3 regions of the Flavobacterium artemisiae genome follow, and region 2 is predicted to be linked to each of the others. Evidence: riboswitches for the same ligand, from Rfam matches in the RefSeq annotation. Region 2 holds a riboswitch; each other region holds the start of a gene.
What was found. A riboswitch is a leader RNA that binds a small molecule or an ion and turns the genes downstream of it on or off. The one in region 2 is predicted to bind cobalamin.
Positions count from the first base shown of each region.

Region 1: it holds a riboswitch for cobalamin, as region 2 does, so the genes downstream of both, ACFSC2_RS03780 (TonB-dependent receptor plug domain-containing protein) here and ACFSC2_RS12805 (DUF5074 domain-containing protein) in region 2, are expected to answer to the same signal.
Region 3: it holds a riboswitch for cobalamin, as region 2 does, so the genes downstream of both, ACFSC2_RS08850 (TonB-dependent receptor) here and ACFSC2_RS12805 (DUF5074 domain-containing protein) in region 2, are expected to answer to the same signal.

Region 1 is NZ_JBHUDZ010000002.1:412,883-418,957, forward strand. It holds gene ACFSC2_RS03770 (S41 family peptidase) at 1-1,370, shown strand, start outside; gene ACFSC2_RS03775 (YncE family protein) at 1,442-2,506, opposite strand; gene ACFSC2_RS03780 (TonB-dependent receptor plug domain-containing protein) at 2,511-4,334, opposite strand; cobalamin riboswitch at 4,402-4,604, opposite strand; gene cobC (alpha-ribazole phosphatase) at 4,672-5,208, opposite strand; gene ACFSC2_RS03790 (adenosylcobinamide-GDP ribazoletransferase) at 5,193-5,990, opposite strand; gene cobT (nicotinate-nucleotide--dimethylbenzimidazole phosphoribosyltransferase) at 6,036-6,075, opposite strand, start outside.
Region 2 is NZ_JBHUDZ010000012.1:477,826-483,900, forward strand. It holds gene ACFSC2_RS12790 (alpha-amylase family glycosyl hydrolase) at 1-1,670, shown strand, start outside; gene ACFSC2_RS12795 (DUF6814 family protein) at 1,763-1,987, opposite strand; gene ACFSC2_RS12800 (MFS transporter) at 2,002-3,495, opposite strand; cobalamin riboswitch at 3,728-3,920, shown strand; gene ACFSC2_RS12805 (DUF5074 domain-containing protein) at 4,199-5,518, shown strand; tRNA gene ACFSC2_RS12810 (tRNA-Phe) at 5,685-5,757, opposite strand; gene ACFSC2_RS12815 (type III pantothenate kinase) at 5,857-6,075, shown strand, end outside.
Region 3 is NZ_JBHUDZ010000008.1:18,407-24,481, reverse strand. It holds gene ACFSC2_RS08860 (cell surface protein) at 1-558, opposite strand, end outside; gene ACFSC2_RS08855 (DUF5074 domain-containing protein) at 565-1,710, opposite strand; gene ACFSC2_RS08850 (TonB-dependent receptor) at 1,707-3,752, opposite strand; cobalamin riboswitch at 3,865-4,066, opposite strand; gene ACFSC2_RS08845 (TonB-dependent receptor plug domain-containing protein) at 4,160-6,022, opposite strand.

The DNA of each region.
Region 1 (6,075 bases), on a different contig from region 2:
TAAATGATTTTATTTGGAAGGGATTGAATGAAGTTTATTTATGGCAGGCTGATGTCCCGAATTTAGCTGATAATCGTTTTGCAAGCCAGAACGAATTAAATGATTTCTTAAAAGGATATAGCAAACCAGAAGATTTATTTGAAGATTTATTATATAAACCAGAAAGTAAATTCCCAAATGGCGATGCTGTAGATCGCTTCAGCTGGATTGTTTCCGATTATACCGTACTTGAACAAGAATTAAACGGTGTTTCTAAAAATAACGGAGTTGATTTTAGATTAATGCGCATGGCAACTGGATCTAATGATGTGGTTGGATATGTACGTTATATTATTCCAAATTCGGATGCTTCTTCAAAAGCTATAAAACGTGGTGATTTGTTTACCAAAATCAACGGAACTCAACTTACGGTTTCTAATTATCAGCAATTGTTAGGTCAAGACAGTTATACTTTAAACTTTGCAGATTATAACGGAAGCACATTTGTGGCAAACGGAAAATCGGTTTCTTTAACTAAAACTGTTTTAGAAGAAAATCCAATTTTTATCAATAAAGTAATTACTTCTGGAAGCCATAAAATTGGTTATTTAATGTATAATGGTTTTTATTCTGATTATGATGAAAAATTAAATCAAGCTTTTGGTGAACTGAAATCACAAGGAATTACAGAGCTGGTTTTAGATTTACGATACAATGGAGGAGGATCTGTTCGTACTTCGACTCGATTGGCTACTATGATTACTGGACAGTTTGGAACTAATGTATTTTCTAAAAGACAATATAATGATAAATTGATGCAAGTTTTTAGTCCAGAAAGTTTAAACGAAAGATTTGTATCCGATATTGATGGTAAAGCAGTAAACAGCTTAAACCTAAGTAAAATTTATATTATTACAACAGCAAGTACAGCATCTGCAAGTGAATTGATTATTAATGGTTTGAAACCTTACATTAGCGTTGTACAGATCGGAGAAACTACTACTGGTAAAAATGTAGGTTCATTTACCGTTTATGATTCAGATACGTATGTTACTAAAGAAGGTTTGAATAAAAATCATAAATATGCCATGCAGCCTTTAGTATTTAAAATTGCTAATGCATCTGGTTTTGGAGATTATCAGCAAGGTTTAACAGCAGATTATCCACAGATTGAGAGAATTTCGACTTACGGAGTTTTAGGAGATCCTGCAGAGCCTTTGTTAAGTAAGACTATCTCGATTATTACAGGTAATACGGCTAAAAGAAGCGACAATGATTTAGAAGTTAATCCAATGCCTTACGTAACGGATTCAAAAATCATCAACGGACTTCGTCACGGAATGTACTTAGAAACGGCTCCGCAAGAGTTAGTAAATCTAATTAAGAAATAGAAAAAGAAAAAGGCTTTCAGAAATGAAAGCCTTTTTTGCGAATAAACAAAAACAATTCTAAAAGTAAAAGTTTAATCGTTAAAATAGAAACCGTTTGGATTGATTCCTACACTAAGTGTATTTGATAAAGTTCCTGTTAAAGAATAGATGTAAATATTTCCTGCATCAGAATAATTAACAGCATCTGAAAAGTAAATTTGATTGTTTTTTACAGCAAAACCATAAGGAATATTGATTTTTGATGCTTTAAAAGTTGAAGCGGTCGGCAAAGATGTAGAGCTTACTGCAGTTGTATAAACTTCATTTCCAATTGTATAATACAGTTTGCTGCTTTCGATATCTAAGAATCCAGGATGTGTTTTCTCAGAGAAATTAATCGTAGAGCTAATTGTGTTACTGCTTAGGTTTAACTTAACAATTTTACCAGCAGTTTCTACATCAGCATAAGATGGTTTTCCAGCGCATAAAATATATAATGTTCCATTATCTTTTTCTAGTACACTTGGTACATCTCCAACCACAAAATTTGTTGCAACGGTATTTGTAGCTGCATTAATGATTGTTAAAGAATTTCCTTGATTCCAGCCGCCTTTGTGTGCTACATACAACTTTCCATCATTTTCGATAATTTGCTCTGGACCTTCAACAACGGGAATAGTTGAAGTTATGGTATTTGAAGAAAGATCAAGTACCGCTACATAATCATCAGAAGAACTTGCTGGATCTCCCCAGTTTGTTACATAACCTTTTCCGTTTGCAAAAGCAATAAATCTCGGATTAATTAAACCTGTAGTAATTGTTGCAATAGATTTAAAAGTATAACGATTAACAAGTTCAATTTTGTTAGAAGCATTTGTAACGATATAGGCTAAATCTCCATTAAAACCGATACTTTGTGGTGTGTCGCCAGATGTTTTATTATTAACCAATTTAAATACATCATTCTCAACCTTAAGATCGTCAGACAGGTAAGAGATAGTTCCATTAGGAGTACCGTTATTTCCTTCGTTTACAACAAATATTCCTCCATCATAATTACCACGTGGAGCTTGAGTCTCATCATCATCGCTGCTGCACGATACAAAAAAAGCCGACGCAAAAATGACAGTTAAAAAAAGTTTATTAAATCTTTTCATGTATTTAAAAATTTAGGTTAATATATATAGTATAATTTCTTCCAGGCATTTGTCTGCTGATAACAGGCTGGTAATCTTCATTTAATAAATTCAAAACTTGAACGCCAAGTTTGAAACTGTTTTTTCTTCCAAAATCATAATCAGCACCAAGATTGGCAACATTATAAGCTTTTACGATTCCAGCTTTGCTGTTAAAAGGCGTGCTGTAAACTTCACCATTGTATAAATATTGAAAGTATGATGAAAGTTTTTTCCAATTATAGGATGCTGATGCCGTCACTTTATGGTAGGGTACATAAATCAATTGTTTGTAAACCAATTCACCAGCAATGAGCTGTTTGCTTTTTGAAACCGTATAGGCATAAGTCCCGTTGATAGTAAAGTTGTGATTGTTTATTTTGGTTTTCCATTCTAAAAGAACTTCTGCTCCATAAGTTTTTACATGATCAGTATTTTCTGGAGACCACACATCACTGCCGCTATCTGTAGGAACCCAGCGTAATAAATCCTGAATATCATTATAATATCCTGTTAGAGAAACAGAAAAGTTTTTAAAGAAAAATTCGTTTCCAATTTCGGTTTGATAGGAAGTTTCAGGTTTTAAGTTCGGATTGCCGCTTCCTTCCCAGAATAAATCATTGTAAGTCGGCATTCTGTAATTCTTCGAAGCATTAAGTTTTATTCGATAAAAATCAGTCAATAAATATCGAGTTCCAAAAGAAAAAAGAAATGGATTTCCGTAATTGTCCGTTAATTCCTGACGAATGCTTACCGAATAATCCCATTTTTCAGAAACTAAATGACTTAGTAATAAACTCCCTGAACTAACTTCTCTTTTAACATCATTAATACTTGATCCGTAGCCTTTATTTCGGCTATAATCCACAATAGTGTTTAGTTTGATTTTGTCATTTACATCAAAAGCCAAATCATATTTGAGGATAGAAGTTTCTACTTTTCCAAAAGTGAAATAATCAGAAGTAATAGTTGGGAAATATTTATAAGATTCTCCAATATGAGCCGCTCTTAATTTTGAAGTAAAACGATTCAGTCTGCTTTCCCATTCTAAAAGATTTCGGGTATTAAAATCGTCGTATTTTGTTTTGGTAGCAGTCGGGGTTGTTAGAGAAAAATGACGCTCAGAGTCATAAAACTGACTGTATAATTTAATGGTATTTTTAGAATCAATTTTATATCCAAAAGCCGTATTCATGCTCGTATTATAATATTGCCCATTTAAGTTTTTCTCGTTTTGATTTCCAGGATATTTAAAATCATTATCAGAGCTGTTTCTAGAAATACTAATTTGAAGACTGTACTTATCAGATGAAACTGCGGCTTTATAATTGGCGCTGTAAGTATTAAAACTTCCTGCGCTGAAAAATAAATGATTTGTAAATCCTTTTTTAAAACTCAAATCATTATTTAGGTGAATACTGCCGCCAATTGCACCGCTTCCGTACAAAATACTTCCTCCGCCGGCTTTTACAGTAATAGAATTAAAATCTCTCGTGCCGATAGTATTAAAATCGGACTGTCCTAAAAATTGAGAATTGATATTGATACCGTTCCAGATAACTGCTGTCTGTGCACTTGTAGTTCCTCTAAAAGATGGGCCAGATGTCATTCCGAGACCATTTTCTTTAAAATAAATTACCGTGTTAAAGTTTAAAAGAGAAGTTAGTGATGCTTGATTGGTATTGATGATCGAATCACTTATGACTTGAATTGACTGAGAACTACAGAATTTTTTAAGATTGCTGTCTGAAACTACAACTTGTTTTAAATTCGTAATAGAATCCTGCTGCGCCAAAATAAATTGGCACATGAATAAAAAACAAAAAATGACGAATTTCTTTAAAATCATAAATTTCTACACTCTTGTTCCCGAGAGCTTGATATTAGTTATAAAGGCAGGTCTCCTGGCTTGCGTCTTGTTGTCTTCCTTCCCATCACGCAGGGCGTGGCAGTGGATTGTAGTAACAACAAGCATTCATTTTGAACTAAGCTTACAGTTGCGGGTACAGCTCAAGATTATACTTGATTCCCTTTTAATGTGCTTTTTTATAAAAACACAACCTTAAATTTGTGCAAAGATAAAGTTAAAACTATCGATTTTTCAAATTTGTTTCACATTTTGAATCAAATTCTAAACAAAAGAGCTGTTAAAGCTTAATTCTAATAACCTTGCCAAAATCAACATTATTTTGAAAAGCATCTTTTAATGGCAAAGAAGTTTGATGACATAAGATACTTCTGATACTTCCAGCATGCGCCACAATTATAATTGGATGCAAAACGTCTTTTGCGAGTTTTTCATTTAGAAAAGATTCAGTTCTTTCGTGAAGTTCAGTAAAGGATTCGCCATTGGAAACTTTTATGTTCACAAAATCTTCCATCCACGGATTTAGCTGGTCCTGCGGAATTTCATTCCAAGATAACATTTCCCAGTCTCCAAAATTCATTTCCATCAAACGAGGATCTTTCTGGTAAGAATGAATTTTCATGTTTTTTTGAATATAGTCTGCTAAAATCACGCATCGTTTAAGCGGACTTGTAAATAGTACTGCTTCAGAAGGTAACTGGGAAAGTATATTTTTAAAAACTTCTTCAAATGGTTCAGCTATATTCACATCGGTTTGTCCGTAGCAGATACCTTTTTCGCAAACCGTTTCGGTATGACGGATTAAATAAATTTCCATAAAATTAAAACACTGAGATAAATGATTACTTCACTGACTTGCTGTGTGGCGCCGAGACAGTCGCCTGTATAGCCGTCAATCCATTTTTGAAAATAACGCGCCAAAAAAAAGCGGGTCAAAAAAACCGGAATCAAAATCAGAATAAACAAATGATAAAAATAAGAAAGAACAATCAAAGGCAGTAAACCAAAGAAAAAGGAACCAAAAACTTCTTTCCAAGTATATTGCTGCGCTATAGGTTTGCTTTTACTCGAAGCATCGTCACGAGAATATTCATGTGTAAAAATGATACTCACTGCCGATAAACGACTTAAAGCATGAGCATTCACAAACAACAGAAAAATAAGAAAAGGAAAATCTAAATTGTTTGTTTGAAAGATAGAAATGCTTTCGGATAGCAATTTAAATTTTAAAAGAAAAAGTAAAACGAGTCCGACAGCTCCGTAAGCTCCAATAGCGCTGTCTTTCATAATCGTTAAGATTTTTTCTTTTGTCCATCCGCCTCCGAAACCGTCGCAGACATCTGCAAAACCGTCTTCGTGAAAAGCGCCTGTTGTTAGAATAGAAGCAATTATTGCCAGAATTGCAGCAGCTTCAATCGATACAAAAAAAGAAAAAACATAAAAAGCGAGAAAAGAAATACTCCCGACAATCCATCCAATAAAAGGGAAATATCGTGTGGCTTTATTTAAATAATCAGGATGATGTGTGATGTTTTTTGGACAAGGAATCCTGGTGTAAAACATTAAACAAGTAAAAAAAATATGGAGTTCTTTTTTCATTAAATGGAAAAGATTTTTATTGATATTTTCATTGAGATTGAATTTTTATTTTTTACTTACCCCAGCACTTTCAAAACTAGCCATT
Region 2 (6,075 bases):
GTTATCAAAGCTTAATTGACAGAATCGATTATTTTAAAAACCTTAAAATAAATGCGATCGAATTAATGCCCGTAATGGAATTTGAAGGCAATGAAAGCTGGGGTTACAATACCTCATTTCATATGGCTTTGGATAAATTCTACGGAACTTCGGATAAGTTAAAAGAGTTTATTGATTTATGCCACCAAAACGGAATCGCAGTTATTTTGGACGTTGCGCTGAATCACGCTTTCGGAAGAAATCCGATGGTGAGAATGTGGATGAATGATCCTGATGGCGATGGTTTTGGTTCTCCAACAGCAGAAAATCCATACTTTAATACAGTTGCAAAACATACTTATAGTGTGGGAGAAGATTTTAATCATTCTTCACTAAAAACACAATATTATGTAGAACGTGTCGTAAAACAATGGATTGAAGAATATAAAATTGATGGTTTCCGTTGGGATTTAACAAAAGGATTTACTCAGGCGTGTACGGCTTCAGACGAAAGCTGTACCAATGCATATCAGCAGGATCGAGTAGATATTTTGAAAAAATATGCTGATTATTCGTGGAGTTTGGATCCAACACATTATACCATTTTTGAACATTTAGGAACTGATGCAGAAGAAAAAGAATGGGCAGATTATAAAGTTGCAGAAACGCCAAGTAAAGGAATTATGATGTGGGGAAAAATGACAAATCCATACAATCAGTTATCGATGGGATATTCATCAGATAGTAATATTTCGAGAATGACAAGTTCAAGCCGTGGTTTTATAGCAAATCGTTTGATGGGTTATGCAGAAAGTCATGACGAAGAAAGATTAATGTATAAAAATGTTCAATATGGCGCTTCAAACGGAAGTTATAATGTAAAAACATTAAATACGGCTCTTTCAAGAATGTCTGCAATTGGGGCGGTTTCGTTACTGGTTCCAGGGCCAAAAATGATTTGGCATTTTGGAGAATTAGGAATGGACGATTCTATTTTCAGCTGTAATAACGGAACTGTAAATGACGAATCAGCAACAATTTCTGGAGATTGTAAATTGGACACAAAACCACAACCGCAATGGACAGAAAATTGGCTTGGAGATTCGAATCGAAATAAAATTTATAACGATTGGGTAAAAATGATCACCTTAAAAACGGTAGAACCAGTATTTTTAGGAAATGCAACAATGACAAATGCAAATTCGTTGGCAGTAAATATTAAAATTACCAATAGCAGTCTAGCTTCAACTCAGTTAAAAGATGTTGTGATACTAGCGAATTTTGATGTTACGGCTCAGAATTTAACACCCAATTTTCAATATCCTGGAACTTGGTATAATTTAATGGATAATACCACTTTAAATGTTGCAGATGTGACTTCACCGATAAATTTAGCCCCTGGAGAATTTAGAATTTACGGAAATAAACAAGCTAATTTAGCGATCGAAAATTTTGAAAAAGAAAATTTGGTTAGTTTATATCCAAATCCGGTTGCAGATTATTTTACATTGAGTTTTGCAGCTTCAAAAGTAGAAATTTATGCTGTAACAGGACAATTAGTAAAATCATTTAAAACAAATGGAAATTCTGATTTTCAATTTCACGTAAATGATTTAACAACAGGATTATATCTGGTAAAAGCTTATAATGAAGAAAATAAAGTTCAGGTTGTAAAATTCATTAAAAAATAATGACCTGAGAAATTAAGATTTTGGTTTGGTTAGTAATGTAAAGGGGCTGTATTATGAAAATAAACAGCCCTTTTATTATACCTTTTTTTGATTTATTTCTTTTTGTTGTATTCGCCAATTAAAGAATAATAACCAAAAGTTCCTAAACCCATAACGATAAGCGGTGTTAGAATAAAAAGAATAATTACACCAAATACCAGATCGTCTTGTTGATCTGAGAGGAGTTTTGGTAAACCAAATTCAAATACGCAGAAATAAGCTGCTGCTGCTCCTAAAGCAATCCATAAAACCCCTAAAATTTGTTTGACGGCATTCATAATTTTTTTAAATTTTAAAGGTGAGTAGTTTTGTTTTTGTTTTCAATATAAACCATGCCGATTACAAAGCAGATTCCTGCGATAATAATAGGATACCACAAACCGTCTAGATAGAAATCTTCTTTTCCGGCGGCTTTGGCGTGTATTACAAAATAAGTAGAAATGGCAGGAAGCAGTCCGCCAAAAATTCCGTTACCAACATGATACGGAAGTGACATCGAAGTGTATCTGATTTTGGTTGGAAACATTTCAACTAAAAAAGCGGCAATTGGACCATACACCATCGTTACAAAAATAACTTGTATAAAAACTAAGAAAATTAACATCCATTTATCGCTCGAATTAATTGTAATTGAAATACTTGTTTGCAACTCTTTTTTAGGGATATACGTTTTTTTCTCCAAAGCGGTTGTACCATCAGTATATTTTTTTTGAATAGTAATTATCCTGCTGCCATCCGCTTTAATTTCGCTAGTTTCTTTAAGGTTTTCGGCAATTTCAGTTTTCTGATTTAAAGAAGTGGTGTTGTACATCTCCTGATAAATAGAGCGGTACGATAATATGGCAAGAAGCATTCCGAACATCATAATATACTTTCGTCCGACTTTATCGCTCAGCCATCCAAAAAAAATAAAAAACGGAGTTCCTATTAAAAGTGCAATTCCTAACAATTCATCAACTTGCGAAGAATCCACATTCATAACCGTTTTCATAAAGCTCATCGCATAAAATTGTCCTGTATACCAAACAACACCTTGTCCCATAGTGGCTCCAAATAATGCCAAAAGAACGAACTTTAAGTTGTATCGGTTTCCAAAACTTTCTTTTAACGGATTAGCACTTGTCGTTCCTTCTTTTTTCGCTTTTGCAAATACAGGAGATTCGTCCATATTTTTTCGAATTAAATAAGAAACGCCGACCATAACGATAGAAACCCAAAACGGAACACGCCAGCCCCAAGAATCAAAATCTTCATTTGAAAGAATATTTTTAGTCGCAAGAATAACCATCAGCGAAATAAATAAACCAACAGTAGCTGTAGTTTGAATCCATGAAGTCCAATAGCCTTTTTCTCCCACAGGGGCATGTTCTGCTACATAAGTTGCAGCACCCCCATATTCACCTCCTAGCGCAAGGCCTTGCAGTAAGCGCAGAATCAATACTAATAAAGGAGCAAGGAAACCAATCGTTTCGTAACTCGGAATACATCCAATTAGAAAAGTCGAACCTCCCATCAATAATAAAGTCGCCATAAAAGTATATTTACGACCAATAATATCGCCAAGCCTTCCAAAGAATAAAGCCCCAAACGGACGCACAACAAATCCTGCAGCAAAAGTAGCAAGAGTAGATAAGAATGCGGCAGTCGGATTATCACTCGGGAAAAATTTAGTAGAAATAACAACAGCCAGACTGCCGAAGATATAAAAGTCGTACCACTCAATCATGGTGCCCATAGAAGAGGCCGAAATCACTTTCCAAATGCCTTTAGTAGAAGTTTTGCTCATAAAACTGCTTTATAATCTTATTAGTAAATGAAAGATAAAAATATAGTTTTACGAATATATAAGATAATTTTTTATCCACTTGATACTTTTTTAACAAAAAGTAATTATTTGTTGACTTTTTGTGCTTTAATAAGTTACTTCTTGATAAATTAAATTTGAGATCTCTTTTAAAGTTTTTAATTACAAGAGCAGCTTGTTTTCTTAAAAAAGAAAGTACTAGATTTGCAGCTCAAAATTTGAATCAGAAAATGGTTGTCATATTTCGATAAATAGTGACATTAAAAGGGAATTTGGTGAAAATCCAAAACTGTCCCGCAGCTGTAAGCTCATTAACTGAAACCCTTTAATATGCCACTTTTCAATTAGAAAGGGAAGGCTGGGTGTAGGGAGCAAGTCAGAAGACCTGCCATTTTTATAGTAATAATAGCTTTCGGGGGTTGAAGCTAGAATTAAGAACAAGTACTTTTCACATTCTGTGAACGGGTATTTGTTTGGTTATTCTATTCTCGTAAGCCAAAATAAAGTTTATGAGATTTTTTTCTGCAAATATGATATCGTAAAACAATTCTGTTTTCGACTTTCCTTTTTCTCTGCTAAAAATCATTTAAACAAATCGCTGTACAATTTGCTTTGTAGAATTATTTCTATGAATTAAAATGAATGTCGATTAAAAGTCAAGTGATAATTTTTTAAATATTTAATAATGAAAACCCAATTTTTTTTCAGGCATTTAATTGCAATTGCCTCTTTGGCAGTCTTAATAACTTCATGTAATAATGACGATGATTTTACAGCTCCTCCAGTAATAAACGGCGAACAGCAGTTAAAAGACACTTTGACAATTGGAAAAACACTTAAGTTAAGTTCAAAAATAAAAGACCGAAATAATTTATCCTTCGAATGGACAGTAGACGGAAAAGTAGTAAGCGCTGATTCTACTTTTACTTTTAATCCAGAAAAAAGAGGCGATTTTAAAATTAATATGACTGCCAAAAATAGCGGTGGAGAGGTAACACTTACTTATGATATACACGCGTGGGGCGCTTATGAAAATGGTTTTTTCATGATTAATGAAGGCTGGTTCGGACATGGAACAGGAACAGTTGGCTTTTATAGATATGATACAAAAGCAATAGAAGACAGTGTTTTTGTAAAAGTGAATCCAGATAAAAATTTAAAACCAGAATCATCAACATTGGAATTTGGAACGATCATCAACAAAAAATTATTTTTAGTTTCAAAAGTAGGCGGTCCTGTTGTTGTGGCTGACGCTTATTCATTAAAAGAAGAAAAAAGAATCGAGGCAAAAGGCGGCAATGATTGGCGTGCAATAGCTGCTATCAACGAAAATCAAGCACTGTTAACTTCAGGAAAAGGAATATTTAAGTTGAACCTTAACACAATGGAGTTAAACGGTCAAGTTGATGGAATTACTGGTCAGGTGGGAGATATTGTTAAAGTGAATAATTACATTTTTGCATTGTCAGCCACAAAAGGTGTTCTTATTATTAACGCTTCGACTTTGGCTGTAGAGAAAACTATTTCAGGAATGGCTGTAGGTTTTGCCGTTACAGATGATAAAAAAGTGTGGGCAGCAGGCGGAACAAAACTTATAAATATAGATTCGAATAATCTTGAAGTAACCGAAATTGCATTAGGTTTCCAAGCATACGGAAGCTGGGGTGCGTGGCATCCAGGATCGATCGCTGCTGCTAAAAATGATGTTTTTATTGCTAAAAATGCAAGTTTCAGCGGTGGTAAAGAAATTTATAAGTATACAGGAGATGTTGCTTCATTGGCGAAACCTTTTGTTGCTTTAACAGGAGTAAATATATTATATGGAGCAGGAATAGGATACGATAGAAAGAAAAACAATCTAGTTGTAAACACTGTAGACTCTGGATTTGGTGCTAATTTTGCAAACAATAATTTGTATTTCTTTAATGCAGATTCTGGTGCTAAAACTTCGGGAGTAAGCTTTTCAGGATATTATTTCCCTGCGGTTTCAGTATTTCATCAATAGTTTTTCTTAACTGCAATCACGATAGCTCTCTAAGCTAAGATTTACGCAAGGGTCGCAAAGTTATTATTAAACTTTGCGACCCTTGCGTCTTTCTTTCCGTTCTTTGCGGTTAAATCTTTCAGAAAGTTGTAAAAAACAAAAAACCCACTCGTTTGAGTGGGTTTCGTGGTACCTCCAGGGATCGAACCAGGGACACATGGATTTTCAGTCCATTGCTCTACCATCTGAGCTAAGGTACCGTGCTTGTTGCGGGTGCAAATATATAATCATTTTTGGTTTGTGCAAAACATTTTAAAGAAAAAATCAATTCGTATCTTCGCAAAAACAAAATATCAAATATGATTTTAACCGTCGATGTTGGGAATACCAGAATTAAAGCTTCTGTCTTTGAGGGTAATACTGCTTTGGAAAATTTTACTTTCGACAAAAATGAACTCGAAAAAAAAATTAAAAATATTTTAGAAAAGTTTCCAAAATGCACAGATTTGGTTGCAGCATCAGTCGGAAAAATAGAAAAAGAGTCTTTTTTATTGTTCGAAAAAGAGCTGAAAGTGCAT
Region 3 (6,075 bases), on a different contig from region 2:
ACCAAAAACAACATAGCCGCCAAAAGCTCCAAGCGAAATAAGATCTCCGTTTTTCTTTGCCAGATATGAATTTGCTCTTCCCAAAACCCTATCCGCAGTATCTCCATCATTGGCAACTGGGAGGTCATTTACAAACTGCCCCGGTGCTGGTTTAAATTCAAATACTTTAGAAATAAAGCCTTTTAGTTCTTTGGCTTCAGCAGTTACGGTAACGGTTACTTTTTGCGTTTGAGTCGTTCCTTTGTCTGTAATAACCACATTAAACTGATAGGTTCCTTCCGTAGCAGCGGCAAACAAAGCTTCTTTTGAAGTAAGATTGGTCAATGAATAATTTTCTGATGAAACATTTGCAGCCGACCAACTATAAGTCGCATCTGAGCTTGCAGTTGTTTTTGGACTTAAAGTCAAAATCGTAAAACGTTGTGTTTTAACCTCATTAGTCTGCGATTCGCCACCCGTTTCAGGATTGTCATCACCGCCGCCTGAACAGTTTGCGAGCATGATGGCCAAAATGGTCAATACTGTTATTCGAAAATGTTTACGTATTCTTGAATTCATATTTTTTTATTTTTTGGTTATAAAGGCAATATGTGCAGGAATATTTCCCGCTGTAGTTTTCCATTTTAATTTTCCCTCTGGTGTAAAACAGTAGATATAGCCCGTTACGACATAGTTTTGCGCATCGGTAATGTAGATTTCTTTGGTTTCTGGATTAACTTGAAGTCCATACGGAATCATGATGTTTTTGTCGGTTCCGTCGGTAATAATTTTGTCGCTTATAACTTTTTTGGTTCTGGTGTCGAGAATTCCGTAAGCAATTTTATTGCTGTTGGTAAGATAACTCCAGGAAACACTGTAATAGTAAAGCAGATCGTCGACTAAACACATTCCCAAAGCAGGAATATCGAGTTGCATTTTTTTCTCATCGGTTTTAGTATCAATTACAAAAAGATTTGATGGCGTGTTGTAGTAATCACCGCGTGAACTCACATAAATATCACCGCGGCTGTCGATCTGCATTCCGTAGAGATTTATGCCGACATCTATTTTTTTGATTTCTGTGAAAGTTTCCAAATCAATAACCGAAACCGTTCGATCATAATTCGGAACGCGATAACCGCCTGAATTTGCTACATACAATTTTCCGTTATGAACCACCATTTGTTCCGGCTGATAACCAACGGTTACTTTTCTTTTTATTTCTAAAGAAGTCGTATCAATTTCGGCTACAAAACCAATCTCTGCATTTGGGCTAATGGCAACCGGACCCGCATACGAACTCACATACGCTTTGTCTTTGTAAAAAGTCACATAACGGCAATTTGGAATATCAATTTTTTTGATGCGTTTTGCTGTCCATTTTTCGAGAACTTCTACTTTGTTCGAAACATTAATAACTGCATATACTTTATCGCCGTAGATTTGAATATCGTTTCCAACATCGCCCAGTTCTTTAACCACATTCGGGTTTCGTTCCGAATAAACATCGGTCGTGTAATTTCCCGTTCGATAATTAAAAACGTCAATACTGGCTCTGTTCATTCCCATATTACCTTCGTTAAGAAGATAAAATCCTTCTATATTTCCGTCACTTCTCGGCGCCGCAACACTTACGTCTGACGAAAGAAATATTGTTTCATCTTCACGGCAGGAAACCAGCGAAATGGCAACGGTTAAACCAAATAGTATTTTTATAATGCTCTTTTTCATATTTCAAAACTGATTATAAATTTGAATGTTCGCCCCGGCATCGGATAATTGTAAATCACTTCATAATGCTGATTAAAGGCATTGTTGACTTCTACCGTTGCATTCAATTTGTATTTATTGAAAATAAAGGCCTTTTGAACTGCCAAATCGTGCGTATACCACGGCTGCACTTCGTTTACTTTAATATTATTGACGTTTCCGTTGTATCGTTTTCCAACGTAGATAAAACTGTAATTGAAGTTCCATGATTCGTAACCTGCATTCAAAATTCCAGAACCACTGTGCCAAGGAGTGTACGGAATCTGATCGCCGTAAGAAGACAATTCTAAACCTGAAAATTTGGTAAAATCCTGACTTTGAGAATACGTATAAGTCAGATTGACAGCGAGATTTACTTTATCAATATGAGTTCCCAGATTGAGAATTGTTTCAATTCCTTTTCCTTTTACCTGACCAATATTCGTCATCATCCAACGGAATAAATTTCCTGTCGGAGCCGCCACAATCTTGTCTTTGGTATTGGTATAATATGCATCTGCCTGAATGGAGAATTTGTCTATAAGGCTTTCTTTTAGTGAAAAGTTATAAGTAAAACCAACATCATATTGGTTCATATATTCGGGTCTTAACGTACTTGAACCCACCATTGTATAATACAAATCGTTGAAAGTCGGCATTCTGAAAATGCGTTTGGCAAACGCTCTTAAATTGAAATCGTACTTTTTAAAAGGTGTATAACCAAGGAATAAAGCGGGTGTAAATTCGGTTTTGTTTGGCGCTTTTGCATTAAATTTTACTTCTTCGATTACGCGGGTTGCCAAAACGTTTCCTAAAACTTTAAAACCTTCATATCGGTAAGAAGTCGCGAGCGCAACAAGCGCTGTAAAACGCTGAGGGAAAGAAAACTGAGTCTGGATTCCTCTTCTGGTAGCGTTTAATTTATTATATTGAAAATCAGTTGAAAGCGAAACATCCCAAGTGGGTAAAATGCTGTAAAGATTAACCGCCGAAAAATACGCTTCCTGCTGAAAGTAACTGTCATCTGATTGTGCGCCTTCCGTTACGATTTCGCCTAAAACACTAGTGGTATCTCGGGCAATATAATGTGTATAATCGTAAGCAAATTTCCCTTTTGCCTGAAATTTATATTTTTCTGAAACATCTTTGGTGAAAAAACCCTGCGCAAAAAAGTTTTTATCAAACTGTCTGAAACCGTCTCTGAATTTATTCTCTACAATCGCTCCCGGCGCGCCTCTTTCAGAATCGTAATAATAAACTTTTGCGTCCCACGAACCGTTGTTTATTTTGCCGTAAACACCAGATTCAAATCGAAAAGCTTCGATATCGCTGTTGTATCTTGTTGCTGTGGTATCGTAGGCAATACTTCCGTCCTGATTTTTTCTTTTGTATCTAAATTTATATTCTCCGTTTGATTTGATGTATTCGAAACTCATACTTAAACTAACTTTATCGCTCAGTTTTTGCTCCCATCTAAAAGAAGGATCGTGATAATCAATCGACATGGTTTTATAACGAACGAGGAGATTTGTTTTTTTACCTCCAATAAAAACAGGACGTTTTGTTCTTAAATAAATGGCTGAAGCTGAAGCAAAATCTTTAGCCGACTGAAAAATTTCACTTTTCTGACCATTGTACATTGTCAAAGATTCCATATCGTCAAGCGAATATTTTCCGAGATCGGTTACACCGTTTTGGGCATTGCCGAGCTGGATTCCGTCATAAAAAACACCAACATGATGCGTACCCATGTTGCGGACATCGACTGTTTTTAGTCCGCCTACACCGCCATAATCCTTGATTTGAGTTCCTGCAAAATACCGAAGTGCGTCTGCCACATTATGACTGGCTAGTTTTTCGAGCAGAACACCCGAAAGACTTTGTACCGGAATAACTTCCTGATAAGGTTTTCCTTTTAAAATAACTTCTTTTAAAACACGCGAACTATCTGTGACTGCCTGCGAATGAAGCCAAAAAGGAAATAATAAAATAAAAGCTAAAAGTGTTTTTCTAAAATTGTACATCACGATTTATTTAAAAAAACTCTCGGTGATGTAATTACAAAAACATAGATATAGGCCTGCTGTCCTATAGCAGGTTACCATCTTGTGTCGTCAACTTCATACCACGAAAGTTTTAAACTATGTGATCGTGGCAGGTCTCCTGACTTGTTCCATCTTTAAACGGCCTTCTCATCCCGCAGGGCGGGGCAATGGCATAAGTAATGTTTAAAGACTTATATAGAACTTACAGTAGCGGGTCTGTTCAGGATTTACACCTGATTCCCTTTTAACTATTTTTTCCTAAGAAAAAACAGACCAAAATCAGGCGCAAAGATATAATTAAAACATACAAAACCCTGCACAAAAATGTAAAAAAACATTTCGTGCAGGGTTTTATCCAATAACTAATTCTAAAAAAATAAGTAAAATTAAAACGTTACAAACTTAGCTCCCAAAGTAAACCATCTTGAAGGCAGCGGAATTGCTCCGACTTCATAATAAGTGGTATTAAAAATATTTTGAGCATCTAAGAATATCGTGAATTTCTTAATTGACTGACTAACTCTAAAATCGTTAATCCAATAAGAAGGTCCTGTAATTCTTTCGTTAAAACGAGTAGCAAATAATACCGATAAATTTCTATACTGATAATCTATTGTATTGGTTACTTGGTGCTTTAAAGACGAAATTAAATACTTAGAATATATTTCTGTTCTTGAACTCTTAAATTCTGAATCTAAATAAGTGTATCCTAAAACGATATTCAATCTTGAATCTTTAGAGAAATCAAATCTGTAATTACCGCGAAGATTTACTCCGTTTGTGCTTAAATCTCCCGTATTTTGACTCTGCCAAGGCTGCGTAGTCAAATTACGCATCCAATCGATATAATTGTCAATTTTTCTGTAGAAATAATTCGCATTTAAGCTCAAAGCTTTTCTGTTGAATTTAAATCCGATTTCGCTTTGAAAAGCATTTTCTGAATCTAAATCAGTATTTCCAATATTTCCTGTTTGTTTCAAATACAAATCGGTAAACGATGGAATTCTCTGGCTTGTGCCGACATTTGCAATTACTTTAAACTCTTTTGTAATATCGTAACTCGCATCGATTCCTGGATAAATCTGCCATTTGTAATCCGAATTATAGTTTAAATAAGTTCCGATATTTACATTTAATCGTTCTGTAAAATTCGTTCGGTATTCTGCGTAGATTCCAACATTTTCGCGATCGTGATCACCAATATTAGACGAATGGATATCTTCGTTTCTAAATTCAGCTCCAAAACCCAATTCGCCTTTGCCTAATTTTACTGTTGAGTTTAATTCTCCTGCAATCGAATTGGTATAGTGCTGGCTTCTTCCAACGTTTAAATTTGCCATTCCTAAATAACGATAATCGTCATAATTGTATCTGTAAGTTACTCTAGGCATAATTTTCCAACTGTCAGTAATCGAATGTTTTGACTGAATATTAGCAAAAGTTGTCTGTACAGCTTCGCTTGAATTTTTGTCGCCCGGTGCCGCGTAGAAAGCATTTGCGCCAAATCCGTTATTGATGTAACCTGCAGAAGCTTGGATTTCGTTTGCATCATTAAACTGTACATTTCCTTGGTAGAAAATTTTATTGTTTTCGAATGCCGTGTTGTAACGGTAACCGTTGCTTTTATCATGCGAAGCAAAAATCATGTGCTGTTGTTTTTCTTTTCCTAAAACAGCACCAACCTGAACACCGTTTCCGTAAAAAGTATCACCGCTTCCTTCAGTATCTTTTTCAAAATTAGAACCAGCATAAGTGCTTACTAAAATTCCAGAATCACTCGGTTTTTTAGTAATAATATTAATGGCTCCCGTTAAACTGTTGATTCCGTAAGTTCTTGCCGCTGGTCCGCGCACTACTTCAATTCTTTCGATTGCTTCAACCGGAAGAGGCAGGTTTAACATATTGTGAGCTGTTTGTGAGTCAATTACTTTTGCTCCGTTTAATAACACAACAGTCTGCTCAAAACTGCCGCCATCAACGCTGATGTCAGCCTGAGTTCCAAAAGGTCCTCTTTGTCTGATATCAACTCCGTTAGCATATTGTAATACTTCTTGAAGTGTTCTTCCAGGAAGTTTTTTAATTGTTTCACTTGTAATTACGTAAACGTTTCTATTTTCTTTAGAAATCGGCGTACTAAAACGGTTCTGATTAATAATTACCTCGTCAAATTCGAAAATCGAATCTTTTTTAGTTTGAGCGTAAAAATTAGTACAGATTGATGTTAGTACCAATAGATAGATTTTTTTCATTTTGGTTAAAAATTTTGGCAAAAGTAGTACCTTGCCGTACTAATAAAGTATGC